Regions from separate parts of the Pseudomonas sp. HD57-3 genome, predicted to be linked through region 1. Evidence: predicted binding sites of a transcription regulator. Region 1 holds the regulator's gene; each other region holds the start of a gene.
What was found. Region 1 encodes FliA, which starts transcription of late flagellar genes. Its sites were predicted from a motif close to CTAAAGTTTNNNNNNNNNNNGCCGNTAA; they were not measured.
Positions count from the first base shown of each region.

Region 2: the regulator FliA is predicted to act here: its motif matches at 2,222-2,249, upstream of AC0R79_RS14830 (methyl-accepting chemotaxis protein).
Region 3: the regulator FliA is predicted to act here: its motif matches at 1,620-1,647, upstream of AC0R79_RS02855 (methyl-accepting chemotaxis protein).

Region 1 covers NZ_CM148568.1:2,005,879-2,009,154, reverse strand. Annotated here, with positions in the region: gene AC0R79_RS09060 (protein phosphatase CheZ) at 1-702, opposite strand, end outside; gene AC0R79_RS09055 (chemotaxis response regulator CheY) at 721-1,092, opposite strand; gene fliA (RNA polymerase sigma factor FliA) at 1,260-2,000, opposite strand; gene fleN (flagellar synthesis regulator FleN) at 1,997-2,827, opposite strand; gene flhF (flagellar biosynthesis protein FlhF) at 2,941-3,276, opposite strand, start outside.
Region 2 covers NZ_CM148568.1:3,301,362-3,304,637, forward strand. Annotated here, with positions in the region: gene pnuC (nicotinamide riboside transporter PnuC) at 1-377, opposite strand, end outside; gene AC0R79_RS14830 (methyl-accepting chemotaxis protein) at 460-2,094, opposite strand; gene AC0R79_RS14835 (undecaprenyl-diphosphate phosphatase) at 2,399-3,229, shown strand; gene AC0R79_RS14840 (DUF1294 domain-containing protein) at 3,226-3,276, shown strand, end outside.
Region 3 covers NZ_CM148568.1:638,024-641,299, reverse strand. Annotated here, with positions in the region: gene AC0R79_RS02870 (formimidoylglutamate deiminase) at 1-411, shown strand, start outside; gene AC0R79_RS02865 (lipocalin family protein) at 585-1,154, opposite strand; gene AC0R79_RS02860 (hypothetical protein) at 1,186-1,440, opposite strand; gene AC0R79_RS02855 (methyl-accepting chemotaxis protein) at 1,723-3,276, shown strand, end outside.

The DNA of each region.
Region 1 (3,276 bases):
TTCACCCTGCGAGAGATGTTTTTGTGGATCTTTTTCAGCAAGCATCGCCGCACGGTCATGTTCGATGCCCGCAAAGCGGTCCACCTGGCTGGCCATGAGCACGAGCTTGAGCAGGTTGCTTTCGACTTCGGTGACCAATTGGGTCACGCGCTTGATCACCTGGCCTGTGAGGTCCTGGTAATCCTGGGCGAGCAGAATGTCGTTCAGATTGCTCGACACCGCGCGGTTGTCCGCGCTGCTGCGTGCCAGAAAACCGTCGACCCGGCGCGCCAGTTCACGGAACTCTTCAGCCCCGACCTCACGGCGCATGAAGCGGCTCCAATCGGCGCTCAAGGCCTGGGCTTCGTCAGCCAGGCCATTGACCACAGGGGTCGCGCTTTCCACCAGATCCATGGTGCGGTTGGCGGCAGCTTCGGTCAGTTTGACCACGTAGCCCAGGCGCTCGGTAGCGTCGGTGATTTGCGACACTTCCTCAGCCTGCGGCATGTGCGGATCGATCTGGAAATTGACGATCGCACTGTGCAGTTCACGCGTGAGCTTGCCCACTTCCTGGTACAGGCCACGGTCACGGGTCTGATTGAGCTCATGGATCAGTTGCACAGCGTCGCCGAACTTGCCTTTTTCAAGGCTCTCGACCAGTTCGACCGCGTGTTTTTTCAGGGTCGACTCAAAATCGCCCTGTGAAGATTCGTTATGCTCCATAGCTCCCCCGCGCGTTCATCAGCCGATGCGTTCGAAAATCTTCTCGATTTTTTCTTTCAACGCCTGGGCCGTGAAAGGTTTGACCACATAGCCGTTCACGCCGGCCTGGGCCGCTTCGATGATCTGCTCGCGCTTGGCTTCAGCGGTCACCATCAGCACTGGCAGGTGCTTGAGCTTTTCATCGGCACGGACGTGGCGCAGCAGGTCGATACCGGTCATGCCAGGCATGTTCCAGTCGGTCACCAGAAAGTCGATGCTGCCGCTGTTGAGCACCGGAATGGCAGTGGTGCCATCGTCGGCTTCAACGGTGTTGGTGAACCCGAGATCACGCAACAGGTTCTTGATGATCCGCCGCATCGTTGAGAAGTCATCAACGATGAGGATTTTCATGTCTTTGTTCAATTCGACCTCCAAGCAGTCTTAAACGCGCCCAGCACCTGGACGCGCCATTTCAATCAATCCGGCAAAACACTCGATGACTGTCTGGAGCACAACAGAGCAAGACCGGTGCCGTTCACCACCGCACCAGCCTCGTTCGCAGTGTCCCCACACTGCCTTCAGCGCGCTCGCCACTCCCCCAAACGCCCCCGCAAGCGGGCCGCGCACTGGCTGTGTAACTGGCTGACCCGCGATTCACTGACGCCAAGGACTTCACCGATCTCCTTGAGGTTCAGCTCTTCGTCGTAGTACAGCGCCAACACCAGTCGCTCACGCTCCGGCAAATTGGCAATCGCGTCCGCCAGCGCGGCCTGGAAACGTTCGTCTTCCAGATCGCGCGACGGCTCCAGATGAGCACTGGCGCCATCCTCGTGCAGCCCTTCGTGTTCGCCGTCCTGCAACAGGTCGTCGAAACTGAACAGCCGGCTGCCCAGGGTGTCGTTCAAAATCCCGTAGTAATCGTCGAGACTCAATTGGAGTTCGGCCGCAACTTCGTGATCTTTAGCGTCACGGCCGGTTTTAGCTTCAATCGAGCGAATCGCGTCGCTGACCATACGGGTATTGCGGTGAACCGAGCGTGGCGCCCAATCCCCCTTACGGACTTCATCGAGCATCGCACCGCGGATCCGGATGCCCGCGTACGTTTCAAAACTGGCGCCCTTGCTGGCGTCGTATTTGGTCGAGACTTCGAGCAGGCCGATCATCCCGGCCTGGATCAGGTCTTCAACCTGCACACTGGCCGGCAATCGCGCCAGCAAGTGGTAGGCGATGCGTTTGACCAGTGGCGCGTAACGCTCGATCAGCTCGTACTGCGCGTCACGCGCCGACTTTTTGTAAAGGTTCATACCGCTGGCGGTCATAGCACAGGTCCTGCCGTTTGCTGCACGAGGCGCTCGACGAAAAATTCGAGGTGGCCGCGCGGGTTGGCGGGCAGCGGCCAGGTGTCGACCTTCTGTGCGATCGCCTTGAACGCCAGTGCGCACTTGGAACGCGGGAAGGCTTCATAGACCGCACGCTGCTTCTGCACCGCCTTGCGCACGCTTTCGTCGTAGGGCACCGCGCCGACGTATTGTAGGGCGACGTCGAGGAAGCGATCCGTGACCTTGGTCAACTTGGCGAACAGATTGCGACCTTCTTGCGGGCTCTGGGCCATGTTGGCCAGGACGCGGAAGCGGTTCATGCCGTAATCGCGGTTGAGCAGTTTGATCAGCGCGTAGGCGTCGGTGATCGAGGTCGGCTCGTCGCAGACCACCAGCAACACTTCCTGGGCCGCGCGAACGAAACTGACTACCGAGTCACCAATACCCGCAGCGGTGTCGATCACCAGCACGTCGAGATTGTCGCCGATGTCGCTGAATGCCTGAATCAGGCCGGCATGCTGGGCCGGGCTCAGGTGAACCATGCTCTGGGTGCCGGAAGCGGCGGGCACGATGCGGATTCCGCCGGGGCCTTGCAACAGCACGTCGCGCAGCTCGCAGCGGCCTTCGATCACGTCGGCCAGGGTGCGTTTGGGTGTGAGGCCCAGCAGAACGTCGACGTTCGCCAGCCCCAGGTCGGCGTCCAGCAGCATGACCCGACGGCCAAGCTCTGCCAGCGCCAGGGACAAGTTCACTGACACATTAGTCTTGCCGACGCCACCTTTGCCGCCGGTCACCGCGATCACCTGTACGGGATGCATGCTGCCCATGTTATTTCTTTACCTTGTCTTGCATAGACGGAGGCCACATTACTGGCTGCGCGTTCACAACCGGAACAATGCATGGCAGACCATCGATGTAGGTACAAAAACGGTTCATTACCTCAGCCAACCTGCTTGGTCGGACTGTGGTAGATATCAGCGAACATGTCAGCCATGGCTTCTTCGCTGGGTTCTTCCTGCATTTGCACACTGACGGCGCGGCTGACCAGTTGATGACGGCGCGGCAGATGCAGATCATCCGGAATACGCGGCCCATCGGTCAGGTAGGCGACCGGTAGTTCGTGACTGATCGCCAGGCTCAGCACTTCGCCAAGGCTGGCCGTCTCATCCAGTTTAGTCAGGATGCACCCGGCCAGCCCGCAACGCTTGTAACTGTGATAAGCGGCGGTTAGAACCTGTTTCTGGCTGGTGGTTGCCAGCACCAGATAATTTTTCGA
Region 2 (3,276 bases), 1.3 Mb from region 1:
ACCAGACTGAAACCGGTCAGCGCGGCGTCGAGCCACGGTTGCGCAGCGTCGGTCCAATGGGCCATGGCCGCGCCCAGCAGCAGACTGCCTACCGCGCCGATGGCCAGGCCCTGCACTATCGAGCGCGTGTCGAGCCGGGTGACCTCACGTCCGTCATGCATCGTCCCGGCCCGCGTCCATTGCCACCAGCCATAGATTTGCAGGCCGGCATAAACCACCTGCAGCAGCATGTCCGAATACAGCTTCACTTCGAAGAACACCCAGGTGTAGAGCGACACCATGACCAGCCCGATCGGCCAGCACCACGGATTCTGTTTGACCGTGAGCCACACGGCGATCACACCGAGAGCGGCCGCAAACAGTTCAAGCCCGGACATGCAGGATCCTTGGGGGGAATAAAAGAGGGAGCGGATTGTACCGAAAAACAGGTGGGAAACGAGTTCCCACCTGCAAGGACGATCAGACGCGGAACTGACGCAGCAAACCGTTCAGTTGCTCGCTGAGTTGGCCCAGACGCACGCTGGCCACGCTCGATTGCTCGGCCGCCAGCGCGGTGCTGTGGGACAACCCCGCCGCCTGGGTGACGTTCTGATTGATGTCCTCGACCACGTGCGCCTGTTGCAGCGTTGCGCTGGCAATCGAGGCGTTCAGGCCGTTGAGGTTACGCAGGGCCTGCCCAATGGCATTCAGGCTGGCACTGGCAAGACCCGCCTGTTCGATGGTCAGTTGCGAAGCCTTGCTGCTGTCGCCGATGACCTTCACGGCGGCTTCGGAATGGTTTTGCAGACGTTCGATCATCGTCTGGATTTCCGCGGTGGACTTCTGCGTGCGCTGAGCCAGCAAACGCACTTCGTCAGCCACCACCGCAAACCCGCGACCCTGTTCGCCAGCGCGAGCCGCTTCAATCGCGGCGTTGAGGGCCAGCAGGTTGGTCTGCTCGGCAATCGAGCGGATCACTTCCAGCACGCTGCCGATCTGCGTGCTTTCGGTCGCCAGCGTGCGGATGACTTCGACGGCCTGATCGATGGTGCCGGACAGCTTGTCGATCTGTTGCAGGCTGCCGTCGATGTTGATCTGGCCTTGCTGGGCCTGCGCCTCGGCATCACGCATTTCGCTGGCGGCGTGTTCGGCGTTCTTCGCCACGTCCTGTACGCCGTAGGTCACTTCGTTGACGGCAGTAGCCACCAGTTCCATCTGCTGCGACTGCTGCTGGCTGCGTTGCTGCGCTTGCGTCGCATCATTGCCAAGTTCGCTGGACGATTGGCCCAATGCGCTGGCGGACACCTGCAAGTCACCGATCACCCGGCGCAGCTTCGCGGTGAAGGCATTGAAGTGATGGGCCAGTTGAGTGACTTCGTCCTGGCCGTGAGTATCGAGGCTGCGGGTCAGATCGCTTTCGCCGCTGGCGATGTTGGCCATGGCGTTCACGGTTTCCTGCAACGGGCGGACGATGCTGCGCGCGATCAGGATCACCAGCAGCGCCATGATCACTGCGATGATCAAACCCACCACGGACGCCTTGATCACCTGACCCTGGAACTCGGCCTGCACGTCGTCGACGTATACGCCCGAACCAATGACCCAGCCCCATGGCTCGAACAGTTTCACGTAGGAAGTCTTGGCCACCGGCTCACTGGCGCCGGGCTTGGGCCAGCGATAATCGACCATGCCGGCGCCCTTGGCTTTGGCGATGGCGACCATTTCATTGAACACCGCAAAACCGTCCGGGTCGCGGATCGCCGAAAGGTTCTGGCCTTCAAGCTTGGGATTGGTCGGGTGCATGACCATCACGGGCGTGAGGTCGTTGATCCAGAAGTAATCGTTCTGGTCATAGCGCAGGCCACGGATGGCGGTCAGCGCCTGTTTCTGCGCCACGTCGCGGGTCAGGGTCCCCGCAGCTTCGAGGCCTTGGTAGTAAGTCAACAAACCGCTGGCGGTCTGCACCACATGCTGGGTTTTCTGGGCCTTGGCGTGGTAAAGGTCATCGTGGATCTGTTTGAGCATCAACACGCCCAACGTCAGCAGCATGACCACTGCCACAATCAAGATGAGCCACAAGCGTCGGCTGATCGACACACTGCGCAAGCTGTTCATAACGCTGTCACTCCGGATTCTTTTTCTTGTAATAAACCACCGCCAGCATCCAACCACGTTTCGGTGACCGGGCATACGCGACCCAAGTCGTATAACGCGGCAGCGCTATTACGGCTTGTCTGTTAGGATTTCGGCGCCGCGCGTGAAAACCTGAATCCAAATTGATTTTTCACGGAATTTTGACTGTTTCGTGTGGATCCTGTGCGTGCGGAATCGGTACAGCTCTAACCAGCTACGCTGAACGCAGTGAACGTAAAAAAATACTATCGGGGCATGCCGCCGGGCATCGCTCTTTGGGGGATTGATGGATCTTTGGACCGCCTTGCAGGCACTGATTCTTGGAGTTGTAGAGGGGCTGACGGAGTTTTTGCCCATTTCCAGTACCGGACACCAGATCATTGTTGCCGACTTGCTCGATTTCGGAGGCGAGCGGGCCATGGCGTTCAACATCATCATCCAGCTCGGCGCGATTCTCGCGGTGGTCTGGGAATTCCGCCGCAAGATCCTCGACGTGGTCATCGGCTTGCCGACTCAGCCGAGTGCACGGCGTTTTACCGCCAACCTGCTGATCGCCTTCCTGCCCGCCGTGGTGCTGGGCGTGATCTTCGCGGATCTGATTCACCATTACCTGTTCAACCCGATCACCGTGGCCGCCGCGCTGGTGGTGGGCGGGATCGTGATGTTGTGGGCCGAGCAGCGTCAGCATGAAGTGCACGCCGAAACGGTCGACGAGATTCGCTGGACGGATGCGCTGAAAATCGGCTTCGCCCAGTGCCTGGCGATGATCCCCGGCACTTCGCGTTCCGGCTCGACCATCATCGGCGGCCTGTTGTTCGGCCTGTCGCGCAAGACCGCCACCGAGTTCTCGTTCTTCCTGGCGATGCCGACCATGGTCGGTGCGGCGGTGTATTCGGGCTACAAGTATCGCGACCTGTTCGTTCCGGCCGACTTCCCGGTGTTCGCCATCGGTTTCGTCACGGCGTTCATCTTCGCCATGATCGCGGTGCGTGGCCTGCTCAAGTTCATCGGCAGCCACAGCTACGCGGCGTTCGCCTGGTACCGAATTGCCTTCGGTCTGGTGATCCTGGCGACCTGGCAGTTCGGCTGGATCGACTGGACGGCCGCCCAGCCATGAGTGATTCCCGCGCACGCCGCCCGGATCGCAGGCCTTCCGGTGGCAAT
Region 3 (3,276 bases), 1.4 Mb from region 1:
GGCTCCGACAGCCATGTGTCGTTGAGCGTGGTGGAAGAACTGCGCTGGCTGGAATACGGCCAGCGTCTGCGCGATCAGCGGCGCAATCGCTTGTATGGTGCGGATCAGCCAATGGTCGGCCGTACGCTGTATGACGCAGCGCTGGACGGTGGCGCTCAGGCTCTGGGCCAGCCGATCGGTGCGCTGGAAGTCGGCAAACGTGCCGACTGGATTGTGCTCGATGGCAGTGATCCGTATCTGGCCACGGCCAGCGGTGACGGGATTCTCAATCGCTGGCTGTTTGCCGGTGGCGATCGTCAGGTGCGCGATGTGCTGGTCAACGGTCAGTGGGTCGTGCGCGAGGGGCGACATGCCGGGGAGGAAGACAGCAATCGCGCCTTCACCCAAGTTCTGCGAGAGCTTTTGGGCTGACATAAAAAAACCTGTGGGGTTGTCCTCCACAGGTTTTTTGCACCTCTGTTACTGATCGTTCCCACGCTCTGCGTGGGAATGCCTCAATGGACGCTCTGCGTCCGTTTTTGGGACGCGGAGCGTCCCGGGCTGCATTCTCACGCGGAGCGTGGGAACGATCAGAAGAGGAGTAGTCAGTTGGACGTCTTGGCCATCTGCTGATCCGACGTACGCCAGATCAGGCGCGTGGTGTCGTAGCCCTGCTGACGCGCCTTGCTCAGCAGTTCTTCACGCACCACACCGTTGACGGTCGGCGTGCGGGACAACAGCCACAGGTAGCGACGACTCGGGTCGCCCACGAGCGCGGTCTTGTAGTCATCGCTGACGTACAGCACCCAGTATTGACCCTTCGCCACACCCGGAATCAGGCGCGAGAACCAGGTATCGAACTCGACCCACAGCTTGTCGGTCTTGCCCGGCACCTGTGGATAAGCCGTGCCTTTGACTTCTTCCCACGTCCAGTCTGCCGTCAGGCAGCGGTTGTACACCGCGATATTGCCATCGGGCTTGAGGGAATAACGGGCTTCGGATTGCGCGCAATTGCGCTGGAAATACATCGGCAGACGCGCCAGTTCGTACCAGGTGCCCTGGTAACGCTTGAGATTGACACTGTTGACCGTCTTCGGCGCCAGCGGATCTTCACCGGTCGTGGCGCAGCCGGCCAATACCAGGCCGGCAAAAAGGACAAGCAATAACCGCTTCATTGTTTTTCTCCCGTGGGCGCGTAGCCCCGGTTTACTTCAGGCCTTGGCCGGAAAACATCAGCACTTTGTCACCGGCGTACTGCACGCTGATAAAGCTGTTCTTGTCGCCCCAGGTGCAACTGGACATGCCGAGCGCGCCCGAGCAATCGGTGGGCTTGCCAAGCAGCGTCTCCACTTCGGCCTTGGCCATGCCGGCCGAGAGCTTCGAATAGTTTTCCTGATTGACCTTGCTGCATGCGGCCAACAGCACGCAAAACGACAGCAGGGCGATAGATCGCAGCGACATGGTGTAACTCCTGGAACGGAAGGGGGATGGCATGGCGCCAACCAGAAGCTTAGAAGAGAAAACCCCTGTCTGGTTCCCTGGGAGGCTGGCTATTTGTTAGCCCGCTCGTCCGGCTTTCGCCGGTAAATCAGACAGTTTGTAAGGCTATCGAGCATTTCGTCGCATTTCGCAAAAGGCGCCTAATCTTTGGCGCGCAGCGGTCGAAATAAGAGCAGCGCAAAGCCCGATAGTGTGGCAAATTGCCGCCCTTTCTTGACCAGCCCCTTCGCGGTAGCTCACTTAATGACCAGAAACATGAAATTCAGCCACAAGATCTTGTTGGCTGCCGCCCTCGTGGTGGCCGTTGCATTCGCCTGTTTCATTTTGTTCAACGACTATCGCCAGCGCGAAGCCCTGCAAAGCAGCACCGAAGCGTCGATGCAGGAACTGGGCAGCCTGACCACCAGCAACATCCAGACCTGGCTGGAAAGCCGCATCCAGTTGCTGCAATCGATGGCGCAACAGGTTGTCGCCGACGGCAACGCCCCGGCCAGCCTGAAACGCATCATCGACCTGCCCGCCTACACCGGCAATTTCCAGCTCAGCTACTTCGGCGGCGCCGACGGCGTGATGTTCTCGGTCCCGGCCGGCAACCGCGCACCGGATTACGACCCGCGCGCCCGTGGCTGGTACAAGGCAGCCAACGCTGCGCAACAGACCATCGTCACCGAACCGTACATCGCCGCCTCGTCGGGCAAACTAGTCATCACGGTCGCCACCCCGGTGCAGCGCCAGGGCCAGATGATCGGTGTGGCCGGCGCCGACATTGACCTGTCGAGCGTCAGCGCGATCATCAACTCGCTGAACTTCGGCGGCCACGGTCACGCGTTCATCGTCGGTGCCGACGGCAAAATCCTGATCCACCCGGACAGCAAACTGGTGCTCAAGACCCTCGCCGAGGCCTACCCCAACGGTGCGCCGAAAGTCAGCCCGGGCCTGAAGGAAGTCGAGTTCGACGGCAAGACCCAGTTGATCTCCTTCACCCACGTCAACGGCGTGCCGTCGGCCGACTGGTACGTGGCGCTGGTGCTGGACAAGGACACCGCGTTCTCGATGCTCAGCGAATTCCGCACCTCGGCGCTGATCGCCATGGTCATCGCCGTGGTGATCATCATCGCTCTGCTCGGCATGCTGATCCGCGTACTGATGCAACCGCTGCTGACCATGGGCCGCGCCATGCACGACATCGCCGAAGGCGAAGGTGACCTGACCAAACGCCTGACCATTCACGGCAACGATGAGTTCGGCGCACTGGGCACCTCTTTCAACCGTTTCGTCGAGCGCATCCACACTTCGATCCGCGAAGTGTCGTCGGCCACCGGACAAGTCAACGAAGTCGCCCTGCGCGTGGTCGCGGCGTCGAACTCGTCGATGTTCAACTCCGACCAGCAGGCCTCGCGCACCAACAGCGTGGCCGCCGCGATCAACCAGCTCGGCGCCGCCGCCCAGGAAATTGCCCAGAACGCCGCCCTCGCCTCGCAACATTCCAGCGACGCGCGCAGCCTGGCCGAAGACGGCCAGCAGGTTGTGGATAAAACCATCCACGCGATGCAACAGCTGTCGGCGAAGATCAGCGACTCCTGCGGCAACATCGAAACCCTGAACAGCAACACCGTGAACATCGGGCAGATTCTGGAAGTGATCACCAGCATCTCCCAGCAGACCAATCTGCTGGCGCTCAACGCCGCCATCGAAGCGGCCCGTGCCGGCGAGGCCGGTCGTGGTTTCGCCGTGGTCGCCGACGAAGTCCGCAACCTGGCGCACCGCACCCAGGATTCGGCGCAGCAAGTGCAGAAA